DNA from 4 places in the Gordonia sp. SMJS1 genome. Region 1 is predicted to be linked to each of the others. Evidence: predicted binding sites of a transcription regulator. Region 1 holds the regulator's gene; each other region holds the start of a gene.

The links. Region 1 encodes LexA, which represses DNA repair genes until DNA is damaged. Its sites were predicted from a motif close to CGAACANNTGTTCG; they were not measured.
Region 2: the regulator LexA is predicted to act here: its motif matches at 5,277-5,290, upstream of QAD21_RS21380 (HNH endonuclease signature motif containing protein).
Region 3: the regulator LexA is predicted to act here: its motif matches at 5,854-5,867, upstream of QAD21_RS09750 (HNH endonuclease signature motif containing protein).
Region 4: the regulator LexA is predicted to act here: its motif matches at 2,249-2,262, upstream of QAD21_RS21620 (HNH endonuclease signature motif containing protein).

What each region holds. Positions count from the first base shown of each region.
Region 1 is NZ_CP123381.1:2,330,737-2,338,559, forward strand. Features, by position in the region: gene QAD21_RS10660 (putative PEP-binding protein) at 1-1,186, shown strand, start outside; gene lexA (transcriptional repressor LexA) at 1,164-1,868, opposite strand; gene QAD21_RS10670 (LysM peptidoglycan-binding domain-containing protein) at 2,093-2,632, shown strand; gene nrdR (transcriptional regulator NrdR) at 2,732-3,232, shown strand; partial or broken gene hrpA (ATP-dependent RNA helicase HrpA) at 3,206-7,191, opposite strand; gene QAD21_RS10685 (aminotransferase class III-fold pyridoxal phosphate-dependent enzyme) at 7,274-7,823, shown strand, end outside.
Region 2 is NZ_CP123381.1:4,712,492-4,720,314, forward strand. Features, by position in the region: gene QAD21_RS21365 (hypothetical protein) at 1-1,488, opposite strand, end outside; gene QAD21_RS21370 (UDP-glucose/GDP-mannose dehydrogenase family protein) at 1,584-3,020, opposite strand; gene dcd (dCTP deaminase) at 3,153-3,725, opposite strand; gene QAD21_RS21380 (HNH endonuclease signature motif containing protein) at 3,747-5,246, opposite strand; tRNA gene QAD21_RS21385 (tRNA-Gly) at 5,499-5,572, shown strand; gene QAD21_RS21390 (YdcF family protein) at 5,614-6,675, opposite strand; gene QAD21_RS21395 (beta-mannosidase) at 6,892-7,823, shown strand, end outside.
Region 3 is NZ_CP123381.1:2,141,396-2,149,218, reverse strand. Features, by position in the region: gene QAD21_RS09780 (cation:dicarboxylase symporter family transporter) at 1-4, shown strand, start outside; gene QAD21_RS09775 (DUF5130 family protein) at 76-570, opposite strand; gene QAD21_RS09770 (hypothetical protein) at 557-811, opposite strand; gene QAD21_RS09765 (HNH endonuclease) at 962-1,543, opposite strand; gene QAD21_RS09760 (globin) at 1,677-2,123, shown strand; gene QAD21_RS09755 (glycoside hydrolase family 13 protein) at 2,201-4,045, shown strand; gene QAD21_RS09750 (HNH endonuclease signature motif containing protein) at 4,136-5,839, opposite strand; gene QAD21_RS09745 (hypothetical protein) at 6,029-6,718, opposite strand; gene QAD21_RS09740 (thioesterase family protein) at 6,718-7,206, opposite strand; gene QAD21_RS09735 (molybdopterin-dependent oxidoreductase) at 7,280-7,823, opposite strand, start outside.
Region 4 is NZ_CP123381.1:4,762,637-4,770,459, reverse strand. Features, by position in the region: gene pta (phosphate acetyltransferase) at 1-695, shown strand, start outside; gene QAD21_RS21625 (acetate kinase) at 692-1,912, shown strand; gene QAD21_RS21620 (HNH endonuclease signature motif containing protein) at 2,290-4,029, shown strand; partial or broken gene QAD21_RS21615 (tetratricopeptide repeat protein) at 4,032-6,630, opposite strand; gene QAD21_RS21610 (glutamate ABC transporter substrate-binding protein) at 6,636-7,631, opposite strand; gene QAD21_RS21605 (hypothetical protein) at 7,628-7,823, opposite strand, start outside.

The DNA.
Region 1 (7,823 bases):
CACGAGCACCATCGCCCTCGTCACCCGCCTCGGCGGACCGACCAGCCACACCGCGATCATCGCGCGCCAGCTGGGGATCCCGTGCGTGGTGGCGGTGGCCGACCTGGACGAGATCGAGCCCGGCACAACCGTTCTCGTCGACGGCAGCACCGGGCGGATCGAGGTGGAGCCCGATGCGGAGGCGGCCCGGGCTCGCGTCGACGAGGATCGGCGGCATGCCGCACTCGTCGCCGGCTGGACCGGTCCGGGGCAGACCGCCGACGGGGTGGCCGTGGCGGTGCTCGCCAACGTCGCCGACGGATCGTCGGCACGCGCCGCGGCCGGGTACCCCGTCGAGGGCGTCGGGCTCTTCCGCACCGAACTCGCGTTCCTCGAGCGTGCCGACGAACCGTCGGTGGACGAGCAGGCCGCGATCTACCGGGAGGTGCTCGATGCGTTCGACGGGCAGAAGGTGGTCATCCGCACCCTCGACGCCGGGTCCGACAAACCGCTCCGGTTCGTGACCCATCCCGACGAATCGAACCCAGCGCTCGGCGTGCGGGGCGATCGGATCGCGCTGGCGCACCCCGAGATCCGCGCGCATCAGCTCGACGCGATCGCGCAGGCCGCGTCGGGGTCGGCCGTCGCGCCGTGGGTCATGGCGCCGATGATCGCCTCGCCGGCGGAGGCGCGCACCTTCGCCGCCGAGGTCCGCGGCCGTGGTCTGGTCGCCGGGGTGATGATCGAGGTGCCCGCGGCGGCGATCCTGGCCGAAGCCGTCCTCGCCGAGGTGGACTTCGTGTCCATCGGCACCAACGATCTGACCCAGTACACGATGGCGGCCGACCGGATGTCGGCCGATCTCGCCGGACTGACCGACCCGTGGCAACCGGCCGTGTTGAGCCTCATCGCGGGTGTCGCGGCAGCGGGTGCACGTCAGGGAAAGCCGGTCGGGGTGTGCGGCGAGGCCGCCGCCGATCCGAACCTCGCCTGCGTGCTCGTCGGTCTCGGGGTCACCTCGCTGTCCAGCGCGCCGGCTGCTGCGGCGGCCGTGGGGGCCCGGCTCGGCGAGGTGTCCGCACCGGACTGCCGGGCCGCCGCCGAGGCTGCCCTGTCCACCTCGGATCCCGCCGCGGCGCGCGAGGCGGCCGCGGCGGTGCTCGACGGTTCGGTCGGTGGAGAGGTCAGACTCGCCGCATCACGGTGACGACCTTGCCGAGGATGACGGCATCGTTGCCCGGGATCGGATCGAACAGTTCGTTGTGCGGCATGAGCCAGACGTTCGGGCCCTGACGCTTGAAGGTCTTCACGGTGGCCTCGCCGTCGATCATGGCCGCGACGATGTCGCCGTTGTCGGCGACGTTCTGCTGCCGGACCACGACCCAGTCGCCGTCGCAGATCGCGGCGTCGATCATCGACTCGCCGACGACGCGCAACAGGAAGAGCGATCCCTCGCCGACGAGCTCACGGGGCAGTGGGAAGACGTCCTCGACGGCCTCCTCGGCCAGGATCGGACCGCCGGCCGCGATACGGCCGAGAACCGGCACGAAGGTCGGCTCGGGAAGCTGGCCGGCCGTCGGGGTGTCCGGCGACGGGGTGTCACTCGGGGCGATGTTGACCGCACGGGGACGGTTCGCGTCGCGCTTGAGCAGCCCCTTGCGTTCCAGCGTCCGCAACTGATGGGCCACCGATGACGTCGAGGCCAGGCCGACCTCGTCGCCGATCTCCCGGATGCTCGGCGGATAACCGCGCTCGCGCACCGAGCGGCGGATCACCTCCAGGACCCCGGCCTGTCGCGGGGTGAGTGAGGCCTCGGCGGCGGCGGCGTCGAACGGGGCCTCGTCGTCGGCGCCCCGCGCTCGGCCGCGCCTATCGCCGGTGTCACTCATGTTCGGTTCCTCTCGTCTTCGGAACGTGCTGGTAGATGGCTTGCGCCGGGTCCGAGCCTAGCGGAGTGCGACCGGCACCTCAAACATTTGTTCGATGTGTCGCGAGACTTTGTCGGGACGTCGTGCTACAAATTCGAACATCAGTGCATCGAACATCTGATCGATGTTCGAACACCGACCACCACACCCGCACGATCCCAGACACCCGAACACCGGAGGGCACCATGCGCACCGCCACTCTCGTCGCTCCCGTCCGCACCGACCGTCCCGACGCCGTCCGGCCGCGCACCGACCGCGCCGATCGCGTCCGGACCCGCGCCCCGCTGTCCGACGGCGGCCGACCGGTCGACAACCGGCCGGCCGGCACCCGGCCGCGGGGGGCATCGCCGGTGACCCCGCGGGTGGGCGGTACCCACTGTGGCTCTCCGGTCGGGGTCCGGGGACGTGGCCCGGTCGGGCCCGACGCGGCGGTGTTCCGTCGCCGCCGCCGCACCGCGGTCGCGCTCCTCGCCGGTGTCGGGCTGGCGTTCGTCGTGTGGGTGTTCGGTGTCGTCGGCCAGAATTACTCGGACTCGCTGACACCGTCCGCCGTGAGTTCCGAGGTCGTCCATGTGCGCTCGGGGGACTCGCTCAGCTCGATCGCCGGCCGGGTGGCACCCGAGATGCCGCGCGAGGTCGTGATCGACGAGATCGTCGCGATGAACGATCTGGGGTCGAGCGCGCTGCAGGTGGGCCAGCCCCTGCTCACCCCCCGGTACCGCTGAGGCCGGGCGGTATCCTCGATGTCACAGGGGCCGGCCGACAAGCGGCGGGGCGCACGCTTCGGGTGCGTTCCAGCGTCCCGCGACCTGCGTGAGGACACGATGCGCTGCCCCTTCTGCAAGAACGACGACACCAAGGTCATCGACTCGCGTGTCGCAGATGAAGGGCAGGCCATCCGCCGCCGTCGCTCCTGTGTTGAGTGCGGTCGCCGGTTCTCGACCGTGGAGAGCGCCGTGCTCGCGGTGGTCAAACGCAACGGCGTGACCGAGCCGTTCAGCCGGGAGAAGGTCATGCGTGGCGTGCGGCGAGCCTGTCAGGGCCGCCACGTCGCCGAGGACGCGCTCGCGCAGCTCGCCCAGCAGGTCGAGGACACGGTGCGCGCCAGTGGATCGGCCGAGATCCCCAGCAACGAGGTCGGACTCGCCATCCTGGGCCCGCTCCGCGATCTCGACGAGGTGGCGTATCTGCGCTTCGCCTCGGTGTACCGGTCGTTCGACTCGGTGGAGGACTTCCAGCGCGAGATCGACGACCTGAAGGCGGCATCGGGATCCGGGAGCGCGCTCGCCGAACCCGTGTCAGCCGAGTCGGTCCAGAGCTCGTAGGACCCGTTTCTCCGACACCGGGAACGCGGTGCCGAGACGCTGGGCGAACAGCCCCACGCGCAACTCCTCGACGAGCCACTGCGCTTCGTCGTCGACCACCGCCCGCCGGTGCTCGGGTACCTGTTCGAGGCGTTGGGCCCACCGTTCGACGACGCGATCGACGGCGGCCACCCCGGCCTGGTCGCGTGCTGCGGACGCGGGTAGTGCCTCCAGACGTGCTTGCGCGCCGTCGAGATAGCGCGGCAGATTCTCCAGGTGGCGTCGCGCGGTAGCCGCCACGAATCCGTCGAACACGAGGTGGGCGACCTGTTCGGCGACGTCGTCGGCAGCCAGCGAACCGGCGTGCCGGTCGATCGCCGCCCGCAGCGGGGACATCCGTTCGAGGGCTGCGACGGCCAGCGAGAAGTAGTCCGGTGCGGCCGCGGCGACCCGTGGCCGGATCCGTTCGAGCAGCGCCGAGAAGGATTGTGGTGAGCGAACCGCGGCGAGCTCTGCGTCGTCGATGTCGGCGACCGTGTCCCGAATGGCCCGTCGGGTGCAGTCGGCGAGCAGTGCCTCGGTGGTCGAGTACGGGCTCTGGCTCAGGGCGAGTCGTTCGACCGGACTCAGCGAGCCGGCGATCCGCTTGTGCAGCGGAGGTATCGCGAGGTCGAGGAGGGCGACGATCCCGCGTCGCAGGAGGCGGTCCCGTGTCTCCGGGCTAGCCGCATCGACGACGACAACGCCGCGCGCGTGGCCCTTCGCGTCGGAGACCACGTCGATCGTCGGGTACCGGGTCAGCCGCTGCCCCGCGACATCGACCGTCGTCTGCTCGGCGAGCGAGCCGATCCCATCGGCGGTCCAGGTCTTATACAGGTTGCGCGACACCGTCTTCGGCGCCGCGGGCGTTCCGGTCTGCTGGAGTTCGGGCAACGAGTCGGCGCGGGCGACGATCCGTCCGGAGTCGTCGGCCACCGCGAAATGCATGCGCAGGTGCGGCGGTACCCGGTCGGTGTCGAAATCGCCCGCGGTCACCCGCATCCCGGTGATCGCCGAGAGCTCGCGGGCCAGCCCGGTGGTGAGCGGCTCCTTGCGCGGGGTGAGCCGGCCGAGCGCGAGTTCGGCGAATCGCTGCGCGGGCGACATGCTCTTGCGGAGCTGTTTCGGCAGCGACTTGACCAGTGCGGTGGCCAGTTCGGCGCGCATGCCCGGGACCGACCAGTCGAAGCCGGCCGGTCGGACATGGGGGAGCAGTGCCTGCGGGATCACGACGGTGACGCCGTCGTCGGGTGCGCCCGGTTCGAACCGGTAGCGCAGTTCGAGTCGGGTGTCGCCCTGCTGCCAGGCGCCGGGATAGTCCGTGGGGGCGACGTCGGTGCCTCCCGTGACGTCCTCGGGGCGCAGATCCAGCAGATCCGGTTCGCCCGGCGGGCCTTCTTCCACCAGGTGTCGAAGTGCCGGGCCGAGGTGACGTCGGACGGTAGCCGCTGGTCGTAGAACTCGAAGAGCTGGTCCTCGGTGATCACGAGACCCCGGGTGCGCGTGCGGTTCTCGACGTCCGAGGCGGCCTCGAGAAGCGTGCGATTGCGGTCGAAGAAGGCGTGCTGCGTCCGCCAATCGCCCTCGACGAGAGCGTGCCGGATGAACAGCTCCCGGGAGACCACCGGGTCGATGGGGCCGTAGTCGACGCGCCGGCGGGCGACGAGCGGGACCCCGTAGAGGGTCACGCGTTCGTAGGCCATCGCCGCTCCGCGTTTCGCCGACCAATGCGGCTCGCTGTGGGTGCGCTTCACGAGATCCCCGGCGAGTTTCTCGGCCCACAGCGGATCGATCCCGGCGACGGTGTGGGCGAACAGGCGCGACGTCTCGAGGACCTCGGCCGCCATGATGAAGGCGGGCGGCTTCTTGGCGAGCGGAGAAGCGGGGAAGATCATCAGCGTGGTGTTGCGCGCACCGGTGAACTCGCGGCCCTCGGTGTTGCGGGCGGCGATGTTGCTGAGCAACCCGGACAGGATGGATCGGTGGACGGCGTCGGCGTCGAGTTCGGTGGGCGCGACCGACCAGTCGAGGTTCTTGACGATCTCGGTCAGCTGCCGGTGGAGGTCCTGCCACTCCCGGATGCGCAGGAAGTGGAGGTACTCGCGCTCACACATGCGCCGAAAGCGGCTGCCGGACAACTCCTTGCGCTGTTCGCCGAGGTACCGCCACAGCTCCACGTAGGACAGGAAGTCCGACTGCGGGACGACGAAGCGCCGGTGCTGGGCGTCGGCGGCCTCCCGGTGCTCGGCCGGCCGTTCCCGTGGATCGGGGAGCGACATCGCGGCGGCGATCACGAGAAGGTGGTCGAGACAACCCAGTTCGTGTCCGGCGATGAGCATCCGGGCGACCCGGGGATCGACCGGGATCCGCGACATCGACCGGCCGATCGGGGTCAGTCGCGGGGGCCCGCCCTCGCGCGGGACGGTGATGGCGCCGAGTTCGGTGAGAACACCCATACCGTCGCGGATCGCGCGGTCGTCGGGCGGCTGGACGAACGGGAACTCGGCGATCTCACCCAGTTTCAGCGAGGTCATCTGGAGGATGACCGCCGCGAGGTTGGTGCGCAGGATCTCCGGGTCGGTGAAGGCCGGCCGGGAGTCGAAGTCGTTCTCGCTGTAGAGACGGATGCAGACGCCCGGGGCGACACGACCGCATCGACCGGCCCGCTGCCGGGCACTGGCCTGTGAGACCGGTTCGATGGGAAGACGATTGACCTTGGTCCTGGTCGAGTACCGACTGATACGGGCGGTGCCGGTGTCGATGACGTAGCGGATGCCGGGCACGGTCACCGACGTTTCGGCGACGTTGGTCGCCAGCACGATCCGGCGTCCGTCGGAGGGGGAGAACACCTTCTGCTGCTCGGCGATCGAAAGTCGCGCATAGAGCGGCACGATCTCGGCACCGGGACCCTTGCTGCCGCCGGTTCGTCGACGGAGCGCCTCGGCGGTCTCTCGGATGTCCCGTTCGGTGGGCAGGAACACGAGGATGTCGCCGCGGCCACCGGCCCACAGTTCGTCGACGGCGGCGTCGATGCCCTGGATCTGGTCGAGATCCGCATGTTCGCCGCCGCCGGCGTCGTCCCCGTCGTCGGGGCGTTCCTGCAGGCTCAGCGGTCGATACCGGATCTCGACCGGATAGGTGCGTCCGGATACCTCGATGACCGGGACCGAGGTCTTCGGCGTGCTGAAATGCCGTGCGAAGCGCGCCGGTTCGATCGTCGCCGAGGTGATGATCACCTTCAGATCGGGGCGTCGGGGCAGCAGGCGGCGCAGATAGCCGAGGATGAAATCGATGTTGAGGCTGCGCTCGTGGGCCTCGTCGATGATGAGGGTGTCGTAGCGGCGCAGCATGGGGTCGGTGGCGATCTCGCGGAGCAGGATGCCGTCGGTCATGACCCGGACGAGGGTGTCGGCGCCCGACCGGTCGGTGAACCGGACGGAGTAGCCCACCGCGTCGCCGAGTTCGGTGTCGGTCTCGTCGGCGATGCGCTTGGCGACCGAGCTCGCGGCGATGCGCCGGGGCTGGGTGTGCCCGATCGACCCGCGGATGCCACGCCCGAGTTCGAGGCAGATCTTGGGGAGCTGGGTGGTCTTGCCCGAGCCGGTCTCGCCCGCGACGACCACGACCTGGTGGTTGCGGATCGCCTCGGCGATCTCGTCGCGTGCGGCGGAGACCGGTAGTTCGTCGGGGAAGCGCATAATCGGCACGGTCGCGCGCCGCCGGTCGAGACGGGCGCGTGCCTTGTCGACATCGGCGACCAACTGTCGCCACTTCGCGGCATCCGGGCGCGCGGCGAGCCGATCGATGCGACGACGCAACCGGTCGGCGTCGACGAGGCCCACGTCGTCGAGTGCGCGGAGCAGATCCGAGCGGGGGATGTCCGATGCAGCGGTGTCCGGTGGAGACGGGGACGGGTCAGGTGACGAGGACGGGGCCGACATGATCACTCCAGGATATGGGGAAGCGCCGAGGCCGGTTCACCCCAGTGGCCGCGTGGGCCGCGTGGACCGGCATCATGGGGCCATGGCTGATGGTTCGAGCACTGGTACTGGATCGTTGTGGCACGGTTTCGCCGACATGGGTGCGGTGACCGCGAGCGGGCCGTTCGTCGTGACCAGGGGAGAGGGTGCGCGGATCTTCGACCGCGACGGCAACTCCTACCTGGATGCGACCGCCGGACTGTGGTTCACCAACGTCGGGCACGGCCGGACCGAGATCGCCGATGCCGTCGCGCGCCAGCTCGGCACCCTCGCGCACTACTCCAACTTCGGTGACTTCGCGAGCGACGTCACCCTGCAGCTCGCCGAGGAGCTCGGCGCCATCGCGCCGGTACCCGGATCGAAGATCTTCTTCACCTCCGGCGGCAGCGACTCCATCGACACCGCGGTCAAACTCGCCCGCCGCTACTGGGTGGAGCAGGGCCGCGAATCCAAGCGGGTCGTCGTCAGCCGCACCAAGGCCTATCACGGGATGCATGCCGCGGGTACCTCGCTGGCGGGCATCCCGCTCAACCACGACGGCTACGGCGAACTCATGCACGACGTCCAGAACGTCGAATGGGACGACGCGAAGA
Region 2 (7,823 bases), 2.4 Mb from region 1:
CGGAGTCCGCGGCCGGGGACGAGGCCGGGGCGCGGGTTCCTCCGCGGAGGGCGTCGTCGTCTCCGGCGGGGGAGGAGTCGTGTATCGGCGCGCCGGTTGCCGGGCCTCGGCATAGATTGCGGGATCGGCGAATTCGGGTTCCGGGGTGGCGCTGGTGCGCTGGGGAAGCGGCGCGGCCACGGTCGGCGACGCCTCATCGTGTCCGACGGCCAACGCCGTGGCCACCGCGACGACGGCCACCGCGCACAGCAGCGCCACCGCGGCGAGAACGCGCTTGCCTCCGTGCCGCCGTCGCCTCGCGCCGGCCGCCTGCGGCCCTGCTACGGACACGTCGGAGTGCGGTGGAGCCCCGATGGCCGACCCTGTGTCCGCCGAATACCCGGCCATCGGATCGACGTTCACCTCCCCATCGCCGGACCGGACGGGCGGCGTGGGCGTATGCGCCGACGTCCACCGTGGCGCAAACTCGGCCGACGGCGGCGGCTCGGCAACCGGATTCGTCGGCGTGCGCTGATCGTGACCGACCGGAGAGAGCTCGGAGAACTGCTGGTCGTCCCGAAGCGGCTGGGCGCGAGGGACATCCGGGGCAGCAACATACGGAGCGAGCGCCCCGAACGCCGTGGCCACCACCGGTGGCGACTGGGTGACGGACTCGAAGATGGGGGTGTCGTGCGTATCGTGCGTATGGTCGTCGCCACTCGGAGCGATCTCGGCCATCTCGGCGGGGGCCGAGAAACCGTCATCCGGCCGGGTCGGGACCGCATCCTGTTCGGCGGGCGGGGTCGCCACTTCCACGTCCGGTTCGATCACATCGCCGGACACCGCGATCGGGTGCGGTACCTCCGGTTCCGCCGCGTGTCCGCCGTGCACCGGGGGCCGAGTGATGCTTCCCGACGGAGCGACGTCGACGACCGGCACGGGTACCGCTCGCGCGATCGCGTCCCGGAGGCCGGGCCATGCGCTCACGCGATCGGTGACCACGACCGCGGGGGCGGAGGCTCCGGACACCGCCGCGCGAGCGAGGTCCTCGGCGCGTGCGGTCAGCGGGGCTCCGGCTTCGGCGACGTCGCGGCGCGCCATGCGGAACAGCCGGATGTGGTCGCGGCCCATCAGGAAGGTGCCGTCGGACTCGCGGAGCCGCTCGCGGCCGCGGGTGACGAGGTCGAGGACCTCCTCGTGCCATTCGCGCGAGGTCGGTGCCGCCACCCGCCCGACCCGAACGAGATGGTCGGCGATCACCTCATCCAGGACGGCGAGGGTGAGACCGGAATCGGAGTAGGAGTCCGCGACGGTCCCTCGAGCCGGGTCCAACCGTCCCACCGAGACGCCCGCCCGCGGATCGAGATCGAACAGCACGACCTCGGCATTCTGCGCGATCCCCCGCTCAGCGAGTTCGGCGCGCACGGCGTCGACGACGGCAGCACTGACCGTGACCTCTGCCTGCGCAGACGTCGGTGTCACGGCCGGATCGGCCACCGTGTCGGTCATCTGGTTGATTCCTGCACCTCACGTGCACCTCGCCTCATGTCCCCCACCGGCGAGTAGGTGCCCCCTGGACAGTCGCGAGCTCAACCTAGCACGACTCAGCGGACGGTGGCCCCCGGCGCATATCCGTTCACCTGCTCGGACGGGTGGTTTCGCGGCGCAGGGCGGGTGGGAGCGGGGCCGCCCAGGGCGCGGTAGTCCCAACCCGCGTCGCGCCACATCTGCGGGTCGAGGCAGCGCCGGCCGTCGACGATGCGTTTGGCGCGGACGACGCCCTCGAGTTCTTCGGGCGCCATGTGCACGAACTCGGCCCACTCGGTGGCGATGACGACGACGTCGGCCCGGTCGCACGCGTCGCGCGCCGAGGTGGCGTAGCCGAGGCTCGGGTGGACGCGTCGTGAGTTGTCCATGGCCTTCGGGTCGAAGACGGTCACGGACGCCCCTTCGAGCGCCAGCCTGCTGGCCACCGTCAGCGCGGGTGAGTCACGGACGTCGTCGCTCTCCGGTTTGAAGGCGGCGCCCAGGACGGCGACGTTGCGCCCGAGGACCTCGCCGCCGAGGGCCTCGAAGACCAGTTCCACCGCCGCACCCCGGCGACGCATGTTGATGGCGTCGACCTCCCGCAGGAAGCCGACGGCCCGCGGGGCGCCCATGTCGTCGGCGCGCGCGGTCAGGGCGCGGATGTCCTTGGGCAGGCAACCGCCGCCGAAACCGAGACCGGCGTTGAGGAATCGGCGTCCGATCCGCGGGTCGTGCCCGATCGCGTCGGCGAGGGTGTTGATGTCGGCGCCGGCGATCTCGCACAGTTCACTGATCGCGTTGATGAACGATATCTTGGTGGCCAGAAAGGCGTTCGCCGAGACCTTCACGAGTTCCGCGGTGGCCCAGTCGGTCTCGATCAACGGCACGCCGGTCTCGAGGATCTCGCGGTAGATCTCGCGGGTGACCTCCCCGGCCGACGACCCGGCGTCGGGGTCGTCGGCGGCCGTGTTGAGGCCGCTCGGGTCGAGCGAACCGGTACCGAGGACGAGCCGATCCGGCCGGAGCGTGTCCTCGACGGCGAATCCCTCGCGCAGGAACTCCGGACTCCACGACAGTTCGACATCCGCCCCGGCGTGCGACAGTACCGAGATCCGTTGTGCGAGTTTGGCGCAGGTGCCGACCGGTACGGTCGACTTGCCGATGATGAGGTGGGCGCCCCGCAGCGTCGGCACGAGCGCGTCGATCGCCGAGTACACGTGCGAGAGGTCGGCCCGGTGCCCGCGGGGTTCCTGCGGGGTCCCGACGCCGAGGAAGTGCACCGAGGCGTGGTCGGCGGCCGCGAGGTGGTCGGTCGTGAAGCGGAGTCGTCCGGCGTCGATGTTGCGGCGCAGGATGTCGGCGAGCCCCGGCTCGAAGAACGGGACCTCGCCGGCCTGCAGGCGTTCGATCTTGTACGGATCGACGTCGATGCCGACGACCTCGTGCCCGAGTTCGGCCATGCAGGCCGCGTGAGTGGCACCGAGGTAGCCGCATCCGATCACCGTGAGCTTCATGAGGGCAACGGTTACCCAGGCGGAACCACCGGTAACCATCCTCGTCGTGGCGGGTTGTCATCGGCTGGGTGAACTTCCGGAGCCGCGCCCACCCGGTCCGCCCACCCGCCGGTTGAGCCGAGTCGAAACCCCTCAGTCGTGCTTCTGGAAATTCAGGTACGCCTTCGACGGGGTGGGGCCACGTTGTCCCTGGTATTTCGATCCGACCGACGCGCTGCCGTACGGTTCCTCGGCCGGGCTGCTGAGGCGGATGAGGCACAGCTGCCCGATCTTCATGCCGGGCCAGAGGGTGATCGGAAGGTTCGCGACGTTCGACAGCTCGAGGGTGATGTGGCCGGAGAAGCCGGGGTCGATGAAGCCCGCCGTCGAATGCGTGAGGAGGCCGAGCCGACCGAGTGACGACTTGCCTTCGAGCCGGCCGGCGAGGTCGTCGGGCAGCGAGCACACTTCAAGGGTGGACCCCAGCACGAACTCACCCGGGTGCAGCACGAAGGGCTCACCGTCGGCCGGTTCGACCAGCGAGGTGAGTTCGTCTTGGCGTTGTGCGGGGTCGATGTGGGTGTAGCGGGTGTTGTTGAACACCCGGAACAGGCCGTCGAGCCGGACGTCGACGCTGGAGGGCTGGACGAGGGCGGGATCGAACGGATCGATGGCGAGGCGCCCGTCAGCGATCTCGGCGCGGATGTCGCGGTCGGAGAGCAGCACGGTGTCGAGGTTATCGAATGGTCAGGGAGGATCTGCGCCGGTGTCGGTCGGCGCCGACCCTCCGCTCTCCGGCACCGCTGTTCTGCGCCGCCGCCGGACATCAGCGCGCATTCGGTCGAGGATCGCGTCGGTGCGATGGGCATGGTTGATCCGCGGCGTCGGCGACGGGTGCGCGCGGGGCGGGTGCCAGACGGCGCGGCCGGCGTCGACCCCTTCGGTGGCGATGGTGGTGGCCCACTGATCCACCCCGGTGCCGACCACTCGGTTGTGTGGTGGGCAGGCGGTCGCGAGGGTGTCGAGGTCGGTGGAGCCGTGGTGGGCGTCCCACTCGACGACATGGTGGATCTCGCAGTCGAACGACGGCCGCGTGCATCCCGGGAAGGTGCAGCCGCCGTCGCGGGCGACCGCGGCGATTCGTTGTGCGCGCGAGGCCAATCGCCGGGACCGTCCGAGATAGAGGACCTCACTGGAGTGGTCCCGGAACACCGCGAGATGGTGCTGCGCGTCGGCGGCAAGGTCGATGGCGTCCTTGATGGGTAGGAGGGTTCCCGTCGCGGTCCGTGCCGGGTCGCCGGCCGCGTCGCGCAGCGCCGATTCGGTGATGGAGACGACGAGGTGTGGCGGCAGCCCGTGGTGCGAACCCCCGAGCGCGCCGGCGTCGAGCACGAAGCGCAGCATGGCGCGCAACGCGTCGTGGTTCCGCTTCTCGGCCGTGCGCTCGTCGCGTCCGGCAGCGGCGACCAGTGCGTCGGGGTCCGCGGCGGCGGGGTTGCCGGTGGGCGACTCGGGATCGGCGGAATTGTTCATCCCGGGAGCGGCCCACACCGACAGGACGACGTCGAACATGGCGCGCGTCACGGGGTCGAGCGTTGCGGTCAGCCGGGACATCAGTTGGGCGTCTTGCGGCCCGAGTTTGAGGCCACGGTTGCGGGCGCGGTCGCGGTCGTCGGTGATGGTTCCGTCGGGGTCGAGGTGGGCCAGGATGCGGGCGCCGAGGTCACGGAGTGACGACGGGTCGTACTCGCGTGCGTAGTGCGCGAGCGTCGCCTCGGCGGCTTCCCGGTCGGCGGGGTCCACGTCGGCGGGGATCTTGCGCATCACCTCGATGACGACGTCGACGTGGCGTCCCGAGATCTCGCCGTCGGCAACACCTTTGGCGGTCTCGGGGAAGCGCGGTTCGAGCGGCACCCCCTGCATGTCCGGAAACCTGCCCAAGGCCCAGACCCGGTTCATCAGGCGGTTCGCCTCGCCGCGCCGGTTCAGCGCGTGGCAGAGGAAGTTGGAGACGGTCTGGCACCCCATCTTCCGGTACGCCGACCGCTCGTCGATATCGACGATGTGGTCGGTGAACAGCGACAGCATCCGTCGTTCGGCGCGCTCGTGCTCGATCGCGACCTGCAGCAGTTCGGTCTCGGAGCAGTCCGTGGACTGCGTCTCGGCGATCTCGTCCATAAGTGCATGCAGGCGCTTGTACTGGTCGAGAAGAAGTGGTGGTGGTGCAGATGGCCCGGTAGAAGCCATGATTTCATCCCCCGTCATCATGGCTTTACTCGAAACTACGTTCGAGACTACCGGCCGGCCGCCCGGCGCGCAACCCCTTCCGGCGAATTATTCTGCGTCGCAACTGAATCGCGTCGGCCCGCCGCCGCCCGGTCTCGCCTAGATGTCGCAGTTCGTTGCGCCTGACGCCACGATCCACGACATCTGCGCGTGCCGGCGACCGGACCGGCCACGGGTTTGCTAGGCTGTCGTTCGCGAGTCCGGCACTCGCACGCCGATGTAGTTCAATGGCAGAACATCAGCTTCCCAAGCTGAATACGCGGGTTCGATTCCCGTCATCGGCTCCACCATCACCGCAACTCGCGAGGCCCCCTGGTCCGGTGATCGACTAGCCGAAGAGAGCGACAGCGGTGCCGGCGATCAGCGGCACACTGAGCAGGACCAAGACGACTCCGTTGATCCATCGGTGGTCACGCAGAACCGCCAAGAACTCACGGACCTGGGCGTTGGGGACGAAGTATCGCGCGGTGTGGGCGCCGGTCGAGAATCCGTCGATCCCGGCAGACCGCATGAGCATCGCTCCGCGGAAGGCGTGATAGCCGCTCGTCACCACCGCGACCGATTCGGTCACTCCACGCTCGTCGAGCACACGCCTCGAGTACCGGAGGTTCTCCGCGGTGTCGGTGGATCGGTCCTCGAGTGCGATGGCATCACGATCGACGCCCTTCGAGACGAGGTACTCGGCCATCGCCGCGGCCTCCGACAGCCGCTCGTCGCCACCTCTGCCTCCGGAGCAGATGATCAGCGGGTCCAGGCCGGAAGGCCGGGCCAGATCATAGATCTCGCGACCGCGGTCGAGTCGTGACGCCAGCAGCGGACCGACGCGGGACCGGTCGAGCAGACCGGCACCCAGGACGATGATCGCGCCGACCTTCGCCCGTCGCGCCCGCCACCTGCTCCACCTGCCGTACAGCCACGACCAGAGCAGCAGCGAGGCGAACACGAATCCCAAGTAGCCGGCCGGGATCCCCACCGCCAAGAGGAAGTTGAGCAGAGCGTTGCTCGTCGACACGTCGAACCATCCGACGATGATCCCGAGCAGGACAGCGAGCGCATAACCGGACAGCAGTGCACCCAGGAGCGCCGACAGCAAGTTCCCGGGGCGGCGCCCCTCTCGGCGCAGAAGCGTCACGCCGTTGGCGATCAACGACACCCCGAGAGTGAGGATGGCAAGCAGCGCAACGAGTCCGAAGGCCACGATGGCCACCGCCGGCGCGAGAACCGAGCCGTCGTCGTCGATGCGCCTGTCCACGGCCGCGATCACCGCGGCGAGCATCAGGCCCGACAAGCCCGCGGTCAGCAGGATGCCGGGGCTCAGACGACGCGGGTCCTGCCATGCGAGCACCGCGCTCATGATGAGCAGCACTGCAGCAACTATCGGTACGCCCATCACGAGCTCGATGGTGTCACAGGTGTCGCGCAGGTCGGGAAATGAGGAATGAGCCCAGTGGCTCTAACTCGATCTCGGCGCACACGAAACGTTTCTTCGTACCCATTCCCAGACGCGATCGAAACCGCGCGGCCGGCGTGCAATCATCAGACGAGTTGGACCGACGCCACAGTCGGTCCTCGTCATCCCAGGACGCTCACAATGCATCTGCCCGCGATGAGAACTCCGATTCTGGTGCTGAGCATCGGCCTGCTCCTGAGTTGGCTGCTGCCGCCGCCCGCTCATGCGGCGCCCAACCGGGTCGATGCCACTCCGGCTGGGTTGACCCTTGATGGACGCCAGTGGTGGCCATCCGGATTCGACGCCTACCAGCTGGCCACCGATTGGTCGGTGAATGCCGGGTGCGGAGCGATGGTTGATCTCGACGACTATTTCGCCGCCTTACCTCCGCATACGCTCACCCGCTTCAATCTGTTCGCTCAACTGGCCGTGAACAAGTACACCCAGCAATTGGATTTCGGGCCGATGGATGCCGTCTTCGACGCCGCCGCGCGGCACGGTCAGATGGTCTTGCCGGTCCTCGCGGCCGCCGACGGCGCATGCGAGAGCGGAGTTTTCAAGGAACGAGACTGGTACCGATCCGGCTGGCGAACCGTCGCCGGCGCGGGTGGACTCACGTTCGAGCAGTGGGTCAGGACGGCAGTGGGACGCTGGAAGAGCAGGTCGACCCTGGCGGGATGGGAATTGGTGGGTGAACCCGAACCGTCCATCTGTGGCGATCAGTCGTGTGGATGGCAGCAGCGGTCGTGCCCGGTCGACGCCGCGCGCGTACTGCGGTCGTTTTTCGGCAGCGCAGGTGCGATGGTCGCCCGGCTGCACGGCGGGGCGGTGATCTGGTCCGGCTTCACCGGCGGTGGCCAGTGCGGCACCGCCGGGCCCGACTACCAGTACGTCGCCGGCTCCCCCTACGTGGACGTCCTGGACTATCACGACTACGGTGCGGACGGCGTCGCGCTCCCCGGGGATCAGTGGAACGGACTGGCCGAACGTCTACGCCAGGCACGCGCAGTCGGAAAACCCCTCGCGGTGAACGAGATCGGCCAGCATGCCGGTTCATGCGGTTCGACATCCGAGCGCGCCGACGACTT
Region 3 (7,823 bases), 190 kb from region 1:
CTGACGACCCGCGACGACGAAGGCCGCCCCACCGGAATGGTGGGGCGGCCTTCGTGTATCCGGGTGTGCGAGCGATCAGCCGCCGGCGGCGGCGGTGGCCATCACGCGCAGCGAGGCGATCAGCCCGTCGATCAGGTTGCCCTGACGGAAGCCGGTGACCGCGGCGGTGACACCGAGAGCCGCGACGCGATCGTTCACGCGGGTGGACACCTTGTTGCCGGAGACGATCACCACGTCACGCGAGTTCGGCGAGACGGCGATGAGGGTGCCGTACGCGGGCTCGGGCGATCTCGCGAGGATCGCGCGGGCGCTGGTCTCCAGCTCACCGTCGAGGTCGCCGATGTAGACCGAGAAGCGCACGAGGGCCTTCTCGCTGGCGGCCTTCAGCGTCTCGTCGAGCGCGATCAGATCCTTCTTGCTGAACGGCGGCGTCGTCGGAGCGTCGGCCGGGTAGCGTGCCGCGGAAATGCGACCGCTGTTGGTGAAGACGGCGCCCAGCGGCAGTTCGGCGGCCGACCGGGCCGCGACCTCGGCGCTCACATTTGCGTGCGTAACCTCACCATTTGCCACTGGCCGAGCTCCCATCGACGTCGCCGGGTTCCGCATGCCGCGGAAGTGCCATCGGTTCGATGTCGGTGGCACTGAAGAGAAGCGGTGCGTGTTCCCACTGCTGGTCGAGGGTGTATTCCTCGACCTTCGGGTACTTGACCCCGGAGGAGAACACCATCGCGACAACACAGAGCAGAACAGCAAGCACCGTGAGAATCGTGACTGGCACTCCGATGGGGACGATCAGGCTGTCGACGTCCATGTCACCCTTTCGATGGTCGCGCCGGACCCGCCCGGTTGTCGGCGCAGGTCATCGTTGATCAATCTAACCCACTGGCCGCCGCCCGGCCCACGGGGGCCTACAGCGCGTCGTAGACGTGTGAGGCGACCCCGTGCGACCGGATCATGCCCCTCACGCGGCGCCGGCATCGAGGTACTGCAGCCACGCCGGATCGATGTCCTTGATGGTGGCCAGCACACGCCAGTGCCTGCCCTTCGGCACGGTCGGAACCGTCCGCAGCGTCCACCCCAGCTCCCCGAGCAGACGATCCGCCTTCCGGTGATTGCACGAGGCACAGCACGCCACGCAGTTCTCCCAGGTGTGCGTCCCGCCCCGACTCCGCGGGACCACGTGGTCGATCGTCGTCGCCCGTGCACCGCAGTAGCCGCACCCGTTCAGGTCACGACGCATCAGAGCGGCCCGAGTCATCGGCACGGTCGCCCGGTACGGCACGTGGACGTATCTGCGGAGGCGGATCACGGTCGGAACCGGGACCGCACCACCCACGGAGTGCACCGCCTCGCCCTGTTCGTCGGCGTGCACCAGATCGGCGCGATCACGGAGGATGAGGACGACCGCACGCCGGACCGTCACGGCCGTCAGCGGCTCGTACGTGGCGTTGAGGAGCAGCACCCGGCGGCGTGTCCAGGCCCCGGCGCCGGGAGCGGGACGGATCTGCCCGCGTCCCGTCTTCGCGTGTGATCTGTGCGTCATCTCGCCTCCCGCCACCCCGCCGAGCACAAGTCCACCACGGTGGCGGTCCCCGTGACAGCTGTTTCACGGTGTCCGGCCAGCTCACGGGGCCGACCCGGCGTCGACGTTGAGACACCGCGCCCGGGTGAGGACAATGGCGAGGGTGACTGGCGAACCCAACACATCCCCTCCGACCGCACCGGCGCCGGCAACCCCCGCGCGGACCTTCTACGACGAGGTCGGCGGTGCCGAGACGTTCCGGCGACTCACGGCTGTGTTCTATCGCGAGGTGGCGCGCGACGAGGTGCTGCGCCCGCTGTATCCCGAGGAGGACCTGGGTCCGGCCGAGCGTCGGATGCGGATGTTCCTCGAACAGTACTGGGGCGGCCCGCGAACCTACTCCGATGAGCGCGGCCACCCCCGACTCCGCATGCGTCACAACCCCTTCCGCGTCGGTCCCATCGAGCGGGACGCGTGGCTGCGCTGTATGCACACCGCAATCGCCTCCATCGACGACGACACGCTCGACGCACCCCACCGCCAGGCGCTGATCGACTACATGGAGATGGCTGCGCAATCGATGATGAATTCACCCATCTGAGAGCGTTTTCTGTCCCGACACGCCGCCCGACTCGCCGACTGACCTGGATTTCTCCGAGAAAACTCAGGTAGGGCACAATGACCACGGTGAGCGATGAGACACCAGAGGTCGTCCCCGCCGAGCCATCCGACGGGGGTCAGCCCGACGACGTCGCGTTCGACGACGGCGCGATCGAGTCCGACGTCGCGTTCGACGACGGCGCGATCGAGTCCGACGACGGCGCGATCGAGTCCGACGTCGATGCGCTCGAGGAGCCGGCTGCCGGCGAGGCCGTCGTCGCCGCCGACGCACCGGTCGCACCACCCGTTGTGTCGCAGCTGGATCCGGCTGACACCACGTGGTGGAAGTCCGCGGTGTTCTATCAGATCTATCCGCGCTCGTTCTCCGATGTCAGCGGTGACGGCGTCGGCGATCTCGCCGGTGTCATCGACAAACTCGGCTATCTCGAACTCCTCGGGATCGATGCGATCTGGCTCAGTCCGATCATGGCCTCTCCCATGGCAGATCACGGTTACGACGTCTCCGATCCCCGGGACGTCGATCCCCTCTTCGGCGACCTCGACGTCTTCGACGAGCTCATCGCCGAGGCCCACGAACGCGACATCCGGGTGACGATGGACCTCGTCCCCAACCACACGAGTGACCAGCACGAGTGGTTCCAGGCCGCGCTGGCCGCGGCCCCCGGCAGTCCCGAACGCGAGCGGTACATCTTCCGGGACGGCCTCGGTGACGACGGCGACGAGCCGCCGAACAACTGGCACAGCATCTTCGGCGGACCTGCCTGGACCCGGGTCACCGAGGCCGACGGCTCGCCGGGACAGTGGTACCTGCACATCTTCGCCAAGGAGCAGCCGGACCTGAACTGGGAGAACCCGGACGTCTTCGCCGATCTCGAGAAGACGCTGCGCTTCTGGCTGGATCGGGGTGTCGACGGCTTCCGCATCGACGTCGCGCACGGCATGGCCAAACCCGCGGACCTGCCCGACATGGATCTGTCGGCGACCAAATTGCTGCAGAACTCCGACGACGACCCTCGTTTCAACAACTATGCGGTGCACGAGATCCACCGCAAGATCCGCAAGGTCCTCGACGAGTATCCCGGGGCAGCCAACGTCGGTGAGATCTGGGTCAGCGACAACGAGCGATTCGCCGAGTACCTGCGTCCCGACGAACTGCACCTCGGGTTCAACTTCCGGCTCGCCAAGGCGCCGTTCGAATCCGGTGCGATCAGGGAGGCCATCGAGAACTCACTCGACGCGGTGTTGTCGGTGTCCGGTACTCCGACGTGGACGCTGTCCAATCACGATGTCGCCCGCGAGGTCACGCGATACGCCGTCGCCGACCCGGAGACCGGGGCACTCGACCTCGAGCGCGGCACGAGGCGCGCAAGAGCGATGCTCGTCGTCGAAATGGCGCTGCCCGGAACGGTTTTCCTCTACAACGGCAGCGAACTGGGACTGCCGAACGTCGACGACCTGCCCGACGACGCACTCCAGGACCCGGTGTGGGAACGGTCCGGACGCACCGAACGCGGGCGGGACGGCTGCCGCGTCCCGATCCCCTGGGAGGGGACCGAGCCGCCCTTCGGATTCAGTGCGACGTCCGAGACCTGGCTGCCGATCCCGGATTCGTGGCGCGCGCTCACTGTCGAAGCCCAGCTCGAGGACGTGGGGTCGATGCTGTCGCTGTACCGCGCAGCCATCGACCTGAGGGTGACCCGTCCGGAGTTCACCGGTGAGCACCTCGAGTGGTACGGCGCGCCGGAGGGATGCCTGGCGTTCCGTCGTTCCGAGGGTCAGCTGGTCTGTGCGCTGAACGCCGGCGATGAGCCGGTGCCCCTTCCGCCCGGCGAATTGCTGCTCGTCAGTTCACCTCTCGTCGACGGGATGCTGGCGCCGGACGCAGCGGCCTGGCTGGTGTGACTGAACTCGGGCAGCCGGCCGCGGACCACGTGAGGGGCACGCAGGCACCTCACCGCCGTCGATAGCAAGCAAGACAATCGTGAAACGCTGCTAGAAGGGCGGCGGGTTGGCGTCGTTCCAGCGCTTCTCGGCGCGTTGGTGGCGTCGGAAGTCGTTGTCGCGCTGCTTGGTGAGTCGGTCGCGGGCGGGGTGATCGGGTGATCGTCTGGGGAAGAGCTTGTTGAACAGGTCGCGTCCGCTGAAGGCGTTGCCGACGAACATGTGACCGGTGGGTGTGGTGAACCAGGCGGTGCGGGACTCGTCTTGGTGGTCCTGCCAGCTGGTGAAGGTCTTGATGCGGTGATGGAAGCGGCACAGCGGTTTGAGGTTGCGCGCATCGGTCGGGCCACCGCGCCGCGGGTCGGTGTGATCGAAGGGTTCGGTGTGGTCGAGGTCGATCTGCCAGACCGGGGCGTTGCAGCCGGGGAAGGTGCAGCACAGTTCGCCGGCACGCACCAGCGCCTGCAGCTTCTTCGACGGGGTGTACCGCGTTGTCGAACTGTCTGCCTCGGGAGCCGATGCCAGTGGCGCGGCGGGGGTCGGTGCGGGATGGATGTAGGTGCGTCGCGCTTCGGCGAGGAGTTCTCGCGCGGTGTCGGCGTCGATGATGCCATGGCGGTCGAGGAACGCGGGATCGTCGTCGAGACCGATCAGGGTCGACAGGTTCACCACGATGTGAAAGGTCGCGCGCGGCGCCAGCGAGTCCGACGCCGAGTCGGTCGGCGCGGCCGGGTCATCGGCAGCGGTGTCGGGGGCTGACGGGTCGACGAAGGTGTCCGCATCCACCATCTCAGCAGCTGGTGCAGGCGGCTCGGCGGTATCCACTGTCGCTGGGTCGAAATCTGGTGCTGTGTCGGGTTCGGTTGCGGCAGGTCGACAGTCGTCGCATAGGCAGGTGATGGCGGCTTCGCCGCGCGAAAGTGCTTTGAGGGCATCGACCCGGCGATTGGCCAACTTTCGAGGGTCACCGGCGTGGACCGCGGTGGCCATCGCCGTCAGGCGGGCGTCGAACTCGGCGGCATCAGCATCGGGCAGCGTCCCGGAGATCCGGGACTGCCCCGGCGTGAACCGATCGGGGGTGACCGTCACCTTGCGGTCGGACTTCACTCGCTCCTTGCGTCGGCGGATCGCGTCGGGTGCCCACTTGGCGACGATCGAATCGACCATGGCGGTGAACCGGGCCGTCGACATCGGTGGGCGGGCGAAGATCGCTTCGGCGAGATGGGCGTCGACGGTCTGCATCTCTTCGTCGTCGGTGATGAGATCGGTGCGCTTGAGAGCGATGAGGAAGCGGCGCTTGTCGATTCGACCGCACGCCAGTGCGTGCCCGGTGAAGGAGAGTCGGTAGCGCAGTGCGTCGCCGGCCTCGATGAGGTCTTTCGCCTCGGCCGGTGTCACGGTGAGGGTGGCGCCGACTTCGGCGATGGCTTGTTCGAGACCGTTGGGCCCGAACTGCTCGTAGGGGTTCTCGCCGGCGGCCACTCGCGCTGATAGGTGCTCGAAGGCTTCGATGGAGTCGAGTTCGCCGCTGTGCGTCTCGGCGCGGCGCTGCGCGTAATCCATCTCGCGTTCATCGTGAATGAGGCTGGCAACGACCATCATTCGATGCGCGGACGCTGCCGCCAAGCCCGCGCAGTGGTTGAGGACCTCGACGAGTTCGGATGCGGAGAGTTCATGGTCGGGACGAAAGCGCGGTTCGACGGACTCCTGTGATGGGTCCACCGCCGTGGATCCGGCCCCCGCCCCCGATGACATGACACCATCGTACTCGAAAATATGTTCGAGTCAAGGCTTGATTTTTCCAAGTCCCGGACGTCCTACAAATCGAACCACGACGTACTGACAGGCCTCCGACTTCGAGATAATCGTGTCTGCGTGGCGGCCAGTGCGAATCACCATGGCTGGAGCTCAGGCGACAAGAGAGATCATCGTGAGACACACCGTTTAGTTCAGGACGGTGACCGCGAGATCGCGGTGCCGGCGCTGATACACCGAGCCGAAGCGTGCATCGATCCGAATCCACGCCGCCGACATCCGGATTCGTACCGGTTCGTCGGCTGCGATCGCCCCGGTGTCGGAGGTCTCGGTGACCGCTCGTCCGTCCGCGTCGCGGATGAATCCCATGCCGGTCAGGGCGAAGACCGATCGCATGCTCACCGCGGCCCGCAGCGCACCCTCCTCCGACGTGACCTCGAGGACATCCTGATCGAGCAGACCCGTTGCGGGACCGTGCCCGCTCCCCTCCTCGCGCGCCACCCGGGCGCCTTCCCGGGACAGTTCGACCACGCTGCGGGCGGGTACGTCGTCGATGTGCCGGAACCCGACCGCAGCGGGAAGCGCTCCGCGCCAGGCACTGTCGAGTGAGAAGCCGGGATCGACCGCGGTGCCCGGGCCGGCCGATTCGACGGTCGCACGCAGTGTCGAAGCGTCGCACACGATGTCGGTCGGCGCGATTCGTCCGGTCACCGACCGGGTGGCGAGGACGTCGAACCCGGTATGTGCCCACAAGGCCACCAGACCGTCCGAACGCGCGACCACCCGGACGACGGCGGCATCGTCGAGACGTACTGCGTGCGAGAGGAACGCGAGGGCGTTCGATCGGTCCGAGGACGCGAACTCGATGAACCGCTCCATCAACTCGGCCCGCCGCGTGTGGCCGATTCCCCGGCAGGGCGGCGGAATCCGGCGAGGTAGACCTTCTGTTCCGGGGTGAGCCGGGCGATGCGCTGGGCCGCCACGTCGAAGGCGACGAGCTGTGTGCTGGCGACCACGGCGGGGCGAGAGGCGGGGTCGGCACCCGCCGCGCGCACTTCGTAGCCGACGGTGAAGTCGACGGCCCGCAGGCGTTCGACGAACATGGTGACCTCGATCGGCCCCTCGGAATGACGCAGCTGCGCTTGATATCTCACGTGTAGGTCGGCGACGAGGCAGCCGTCGCGCAGGGGCGCGGTCGGTCGGCCGTCGTAGAAGAGCCAGGGAATGCGCGCCTCTTCGAGCAACGTCACCATCCGGGCGTGGTTGATGTGCGCGTAGACATCCATGTCCGACCAGCGCACCGGCACCTTGACCAGGTATCCGTCAGCGGTCGTGGTCCCGGCGTCCTCGTTGAGCACGTGCGTCATCCCCTGTGAGATCGGTGTCGGCGGGCGGCCAGCGCGGCCACCCCGGCCCAACCCTACGCACTACCCGACCCGGTCAAGCAGGCGCGATCTCCACCGGCAGACCGTTGAGGACGACGGTCCCCGAGAGCGGGTCCAGCAGGGCGCCGTCGTTCAGGTCGTTCACGTTCACACCCGGCTCGGCGGCAGCGACGCCCAGTCTGATGCCGTCGACATCATGACCCCACCCGTGCGGCAGCGACGCGACCCCGGGCCGGATGTCGGTGGTGATCTCGACGGGGACGGTCAGCGAACCGCCCGCACCGCGGACCTTGGCGACGTCGGAGATGCCGAGTCGGTCGGCATCGTCGGGATGCATGAGCAGGGTGCAGCGATTGGTACCGCCGGTGAGGGCCGGGAGATTGTGCATCCAGCTGTTGTTCGAACGCAGGTGGCGGCGGCCGACCAGCAGCAGGCTGCCGTCGGCGGCCGGCGCCGGGTCGCCCCCGGCGTCCACCGCTGCGCTCAGGCGTGCGAGGTCGCCGATGAGCGGGTCGGGAGCGAGTTCGATCTTGCCGGATGCCGTGCGGAGCACCCCGGGCAGGCGCGGCCGCATCGGCCCCAGGTCGATGCCGTGCGGC
Region 4 (7,823 bases), 2.4 Mb from region 1:
TGCACACCGGGCGCGCCGACGGGATGGTGTCGGGGGCGTCGCACACCACGGCCCACACGATCCGGCCGGCCTTCGAGATCATCAAGACCAAACCGGGTGTGTCCACCGTGTCGAGCGTGTTCTTCATGTGCCTGGCCGACAAGGTGCTCGCGTACGGCGACTGCGCCATCGTCCCGGATCCGTCCGACGAACAGCTCGCCGACATTGCCATCTCCTCGGCGCAGACGTCCGCGGCCTTCGGTATCGATCCCCGGGTCGCGATGCTGTCGTACTCGACCGGGACGTCCGGATCGGGCGCCGACGTCGAGAAGGTCAAGACCGCAACCGAACTCGTGCGCGAGCGGCAACCCGATCTGCTGGTCGAGGGGCCGATCCAGTACGACGCCGCGGTGGAACCCTCGGTGGCGAAGACCAAGATGCCCGACTCGCCGGTGGCCGGCCGTGCGACCGTGCTGATCTTTCCCGACCTCAACACGGGCAACAACACGTACAAGGCGGTGCAGCGGAGCGCGGGGGCGGTCGCGATCGGCCCGGTGCTGCAGGGCTTGAACAAGCCGATCAACGACCTGAGCCGTGGCGCCCTCGTGTCGGACATCGTGAACACGGTCGCCATCACCGCGATCCAGGCCCAGCAGGAGGGCGTGGACCCCCTCGCCGAGAACGTCGCCTCCGCCGAGGCCGAGGGTCCCCGATGAGCGGGGCGTCGGGTGCGGTGCTGGTGCTCAACGCCGGCTCGTCGTCGCTGAAATACCAACTGGTGCAACCGGCGGACGGCACGGTGATCGCGGAGGGCATCGCGGAGCGGATCGGCGACTCCGGTTCGTCGATGACACACGAACAGAACGGCGAGACCGTCACCGAGACACTGGAACTCGACGATCACCTCGCCGCGGTCCGACGGGCGGAACGCTTCTTCGCCGACAACGGAACCGATCTGGCCGACGCGGGACTGAGCGCGGTCGGACATCGGGTGGTGCACGGTGGCCGGTCGTTCTACGAGCCGACGGTGGTGACCCCCGAGGTGATCTCGGAGATCGAGCGGATCTCCCCGCTGGCGCCGCTGCACAATCCGGCCAACCTGGTCGGCATCCTGGCGGCCCGGGAGTTGCTCCCCGACGTCCCCTCGGTGGCCGTGTTCGACACCGCGTTCTTCCACGGTCTCCCCGACGCGTCGGCGACATACGCGATCGACCGTGCGGTCGCGGACGAACATGCGATCCGCCGCTACGGTTTTCACGGCACCAGCCACGAGTATGTCTCCGGTCGGGTGGCCGAGTTCCTCGACCGCGACCCGGCGTCGCTGAACCAGATCGTGCTGCACCTGGGCAACGGCGCGTCGGCGTCGGCCATCGCGGGCGGGCAGCCGATCGACACGTCGATGGGTATGACCCCGCTCGAGGGACTGGTGATGGGAACCCGCAGCGGTGACCTCGACCCCGGGCTGGTCCTGCATCTGAACCGGGTGGCGAACCTGTCCGTCGACGAGATCGACACGCTGCTCAACAAGCGTTCGGGACTTCGAGGTCTGTGCGGCGAGAACGACTTCCGCACGATCACCGAATTGATGGACGACGGTGACGACGCCGCCCGACGCGCCTTTGACGTCTACATCCACCGTCTGCGCCGCTACCTCGGTGCGTACGCGTTCGCCCTCGGCCACGTCGATGCCATCACTTTCACGGCCGGGGTGGGGGAGAACTCCGCAGTCGTCCGCGCCCGTGCGCTGGCGGGGTTGGAAGGGTTCGGGATCATCGTCGATGACGAGCGAAACGCTCAGCGTGGCAAGGAGGCTCGACGCATCTCGGCCGACGACAGCGCGGTGGACGTGCTCGTCGTTCCGACCAATGAGGAGTTGGCCATCGCACGGCAGTCGGCGGCGGTGGTCGGGTTTGAGGTCCGTGCGTCCCGCTGAAGGTTGTGCTGACGGCGCGGGCCGCTGAGCGAGCTCACGAAGGACGCACCGGTTTGGAGTGGGTGGTGGCTGTTGTGCCGGCCGGTAGGTGGGGCCCAGCCTGTTGGCGCGTTGGCATCGTCCCGACCGCGTACTCGGAGGTCGACATTCCGGCTCCGAAGAAGGGTCGGCACCGCGGATTGTTAGGCAGGATGGCTGCGTTGGGAGGCAACCGGATAAGTGACAAGACGCAGCATAGTTCGAGTTGCGGTTGCCCTTATCACGCGCCACCGACAAGATGAGCTCTGCGGATGGTCAACGAAAACCATTGCACCCCAGCGGCATAGCCGTTACACTCGATCATGTATTCGTGCAAACGTCTCCGGGGGGGGGTGACAATGTCTGACGAATCAATAACGCCGCAACCGCGCGCCGTCGAGTTGGTGGCCGATCTGCACGCGACCCTCGACAAACTGCAGACCGTCGACTTGTCCCCGTGCACCGACGAAGAACTGATGGAAGTCGCCGCCGCTACCGAACGCGCGATCGCTCGAACCACTTACGCCGGCGACCGCCAAATCGCCGAAATCGAGGCTCGGGATCTGCCCCGCAAGACCGGCTGCCGCACTCTGATGCAGTTCATGACCCACCGGCTGCGGATCTCCAACCCGATGCGTCGACGCAAGCAGCTGAACGCCACCGCCGCGCTGACTTGCCTCAACGGCGACCGTCTCGAACCTGAACACCCCACGCTGGCAGAAGCTTTCGCCACCGGATCCGTGGGAACCGGGCACGTCCAGGCCGCCATCGATGTCCTCGACCAGATCCCGCATGCTGTCGAACACGACGTGAAAGTCGCCGCCGAGCGGCAGATGGCCGAGATCGCCGAAGCTCACACGCCCGCCGAGATCACCCAGCTCGGCTCGCGACTGCTCGCCCACCTCGATCCCGACGGAACCCTGTCCGACGACACCGAGCAGAAACGACGCCGCGGCCTGTGGATCGGTCGGCAACGCGCCGATGGCACCGCCAAGATCTCGGGCACCCTCACTCCCGCACTCGCCGCCCGGCTCACCATGATGTTCGCTGTCTGGGGCAAACCCGGGCTCAACAACCCCGACGACCCCCAGTCGCCCCAAGGCCCGGCCGGCACCGCCGACCCCGACGCCCTCACCGCCGCCGCCGATCGCGACGGACGCACCCCCGCCCAGTCCAATCACGACGCGCTCGACGCCGCACTGGCCGCCGGTTTCGCCGACGGCGCACTCGGCACCTCGCATCGCGGCCTGCCCGTCCAGTTGATCGTCAAAGCCGACCTCTCCGACCTGATCCAGGGTGCCGGACTCGCGACCACGGCCACCGGCACCCTGCTGCCCATCCGGGACTTGATCGCGATGGCCGGTGAGGTCCAGCCGTGGTTGGCGATCTTCAAAGACGCCACCACTGTGCCGCTGCACTTCGGGCGCGGCAGACGTCTGGCCACCCGCGAACAGCGCCTCGTGTCCTTTGCCCGCCCCGACGGGGAAGTGTGTTCGGCACCCGGGTGTGATCAGCCCGCCACCCACGTCGACATGCATCACGCCCACAGGGATTGGGCCAAGGGCGGTCTCACCGACATCGACGACCTCGCCCCTGCTTGCCCGCGACATAACCGGATGGTCGGTGACCAGCCCGGGCAGTACACCACCCGCATCGCCCGGTCCGGACCCGACGAAGGCCGCTGCGTCTGGCGGTTGAACGCCGAAGCCGGCGCACCGCCCAATCCCGGTCGGCTGAACCGCCGACCCGACATACCCCGGCGGTTCGCAGAACACCTGAACACCGTGCGCGACGAGATCCACGGACCACCAACCCGGCCCGGCGGTCAGACGCGCCCGACCCTTCGTGACGCGCCCTCCGCAAGCTCCGGGCGCTCCTCAGGGAACCGGGCTGACGCGCCTTCCGCAAGCTCCGCAGGGAGCAGGGGGCCCGACGATCGAGCGCGCCGCTCATGGCTGAAAACCAGCCACGTCATCGACGTCCGACCGCCACTGCGCGTGCGTCGCAGCACCCGTCCGTCACCGGTCGAGGCCCACCTCGCGGAGCTCCTGGGCGAAGACCCGCTCGTGCGCAACGCAGCGGGGACGTTCTTCGGATAGCCCTAGAACAACGTATTCGGCCGGACGTAGTTGGCGAGGTCGACGAGCATGAACCGGTGGTCCCGGTTGGTTCGGGTCAGGCGGGCCAGCTGGCGCAGCGAACGTTCGGTGCCGGTGCGAATGCCGTACTCGGTGAACGGGAAGCCGAGCAGCGTCGAGGGTTCGTTGTCCTGCTTGGCGTCGTCGGGATTGTCGTGGATCCAGCCCAGCGCGGTGCCCAGCACGATGAGCAGCATCCGGGCCTTGCGCGGTTCGGTGTCCGGGATCTGCTCGAGACGTCGTGCGGCCTCGACGATCTGCTCGCGGGTCACCTGCGAGGTGGGTCGGCCGTGCACGAGCGCGATGATCGCCGTCGCGCGCGCGGTGTTGAAGTGGCGGCTGGTGGCCGGCACCTCGTCGAGCGGCTGGATCGCGGCATCGATGTCACCGGCCGCCACGGCGAGCCGGGCCAGACCGAACGCGGCGGTCACGATGCTGTGATCGGTCAGCCACAGATCGTGATAGTGATGTTGCGCAACGTCATACAGTTTGGCGATCTTCTCGGCAGACTTCGCCGGACCCTTCTCGTCGGCCAGCCAGCGGCCGATGAGTTCGGCGGTACCGGCGACGGCGAGCTTGGGCGCGACCTCGCCCGGCATCGCACCGAGGACCTCGTCGAAGCGCTCGTAGGCCAGTTCGGGTTCGTCGTTCATCAACGCGCAGATGCCCATGTACCACTCGACCCGCCACGAATCACCGTGGTGGGCGCGGACTTCCTGGAGAAGGGCGAGCGCGGTGTCGACGTCGTCGAGCTGCAGATGCGCGCGGGCCTCGGCGAGGTCGATCTCCCGCGACGGGTGAGCGTTCTTGACCGGCCGGCCGCCGAAGAGCGAGGCGAAACCCTCTGCCCGGGCGGTGTTGATGGAATCCAGGGTCTGTCGCGGGTCGGACAGCGCCGCCGAGGTGAGCAGACTCGCCGCCGGGTCGAGGGGGTTGACCAGCGGGACGGGCAGGGCGTTGGCGATGTCCACCGGATCGTAGAACGCCGCCTGATCGGGGTCGAAGAAGCCGTCGACGGGTGCGAGCATCAGGTCGGTGCCGAACGTCGAGCGCTGCGGGGTGAAGACCGTGGACAGCGCGGGCCGCGGGACCCCCGTGTGGACGGCGACCGTCTCGCGCAACACGTTCAGCACCTGGGTGCTCATCTCCTCCGCGGAGACGAACCGGTCGGCCGGGTCGGGGGCGGTGGCGCGCTGCAGGAGGCGGTGGTACGACGGATTGTTCCGGAAGACAGGCGTTTTCGACGCGGCGGGCAGACCGTCGACGTAGCGTCCGTTCCGCATCTCCATCGGCACGGTCAGGACTGCGAGGGTGCGTCCGATGCTGTAGATGTCGGTCGCGATCTGCGGTCCGGTCTTGACGATCTCCGGTGCCTGGAACCCGGGCGTGCCGTAGAGGTGCCCGTAGCCGTTGATCGGCGAGACGGCGCCGAGGTCGATCAGCTTCACCTCGTCGCTGCCGACCATGATGTTCTCGGGTTTGACGTCGTTGTAGACCAGGCCGACCGAGTGCAGATAGCCCACGGCGAGAAGCACTTCCAGGATGTAGGCCAGGCCCTGCTCCACCGACAGCAGGGAGTTGTCCGGATCGCCCGCGGTGATCTGTTTGAGCGTCTGGCCGCCGATGTACTCCATCACGATGTAACCGAAGCGGTCATCGTCGTCGACGTGCTCGACGAAGTTGTAGATCTTGACGATCCCGGGATGGTTGACCGAGGCCAGGAACTGCCGTTCCGCGACCGCGACGCGCTGCGCCTCCGAATCCGAGGAATTCAGCAGGCCTTTGAGGACGACGGGCCGGTCGCTCACGTTGCGGTCGATGGCCAGGTAGATCCAGCCGAGGCCGCCGTGGGCGATGGCGCCGGCGATCTCGTACTGGTCGGCGACCAATGTTCCGGGAGCCAGTCCCGGGACGAAGGAGTACCGGGCGCCGCAGTTGCCGCAGTCGCCGGTCGGGGGACCGGCGCCCTCGCCCTCGGCTCGACCGACAGGTTTGCCGCAGCGCCAGCAGAACCGCTTGCTGTCGGCGATCACCGGGTCGTCGATGACGGCGTCCTCGGGTTCGATGTCGGTGATCTTCGGCATCTCGACCAGGCCGCTGCCGAGCCGCCGCTCGTGCACCGGAGGCCGGCGCCGCGGAACCAGACGCCGGCCGAGCGGACCGGAGTCGGGTTCCGGAAGGGGCACGGCCGGAGGTTGCCGTTCGACGCGGTCGGTCCGGTCGTCGGGTCGACCCCACGGTGAACACCGGTGCGACGGCCTGGGTTCCGACATCCGGGTCGGTGCGTCGGCCGGGCCGGGGGTCGGTGGTGTCGTCCATGTCGTCGGGGCCCTCGGTCAGCGCCGCCAGGTCGGCCCGCTGGGTGCCGACGTCGACCACCTTCGCGGTCGTCTCCGCGTCCTCACCACCGGGACGGCCACCGCCCGGGCCGGGACCGTCGAGGCCGGTGTCGTCGTCGCCGAGCAGGGCGTCGAGCGAGACCCGCTGGGTGCCGAGGTCGTCGCCCCGTTCGCCGTGGGTGACGTCGTCTGTGTCGTGATCGTTTCGGGCCGCGTCGTCCATGGGGATCAGTCCCGGTAGTACGGCTGGGGAGCGCCGTACCCACTGTCGAGGATGGACAGCCACCGGTCCCGGATCTCCTGCCAGCGGCCGGTCACCCGGATGCGCTCGAGCACGCCGTTGACGAACCGGATCATGTCGTCCTGGCCCTTGGGAATCCCGACGCCGTAGAACTCCTCGCCGAGGCTGGGGCCGACGACCCGCAACCACGGATCCTGCGCGGCGAGACCGGCGAGGATCGCGTCGTCGGTGGTCGCCGCGTCGATCTGACCCTGCTGCATCAGGACCAGACAATCGGCCCAGGTCGTCGTGCTGACGATCGTGGCTCGGGGCTGGATGGCCTGGATACGACCGATCGAGGTGGTCCCGCGCGCGGCGCAGACCCGCTTGTGGGCGAGCTGCGCCGGACCGGTCACGTTCGAGTTCCGGAACGACAGGATGCGCTGGGACGCGACGTAATAAGGAGCCGAGAAACTGATGTCGCGCAACCGGTCGCAGGTGATGCTCATCGTCTTGATCACCAGATCGACCGTCATGTCCCGCAGGGCGTCGATCCGCTGCGCCGAGCTCAGCACCTGGAACTCGACGCGGCGGTCGTCGCCGAAGATGGCGCCGGCGATCTCGTGCGCGATGTCGACGTCGAAGCCCTGGATGTCGCCGGTGATCGGATCGCGGAAGCTGAACAGGTTGGACCCGATGTCGAGCCCCACGATGAGCCGGCCCCGCTCGAGGATGCCGGCCATCGTCGAATTGATCGGCATCTGAGCAGGCGGCGGCATCTGGGCGGGCGGCCGCAGGGTCAGGGTCGCGTTGCAGGCCTCGGAACTCGGCGGCGGTTCGACGGGCACGTCGAACTGGACGCCGGGCAGCATCGGTTGCCCGGCGGTCGCCGTCGGTGGGGGTGAGTCGGGTGCGGGGAAACGCACGCAGCCGGTGGCGACGAGGCCGGTGAGCGCGAGCAGGACCACGACGGTCAGCAGGCGGCGAGGCGAGGGGACGGTCATCGGTACTCCCGGATGCGCGGGATGAGACCGCCCACGACCGCGACGCCGGCGAAGACGGTGAGCAGCAGGATGCCGGTGCCGGTGAACCCGAGGACCCGTTGCGCGGTGTTGATGTCGTCCCGGAAGGAGTTCCGGGCAGTCGTGATCGCATCGACCAGCGCGGTGTCCACCGCGGTGTAGGCGCGGGCCGAA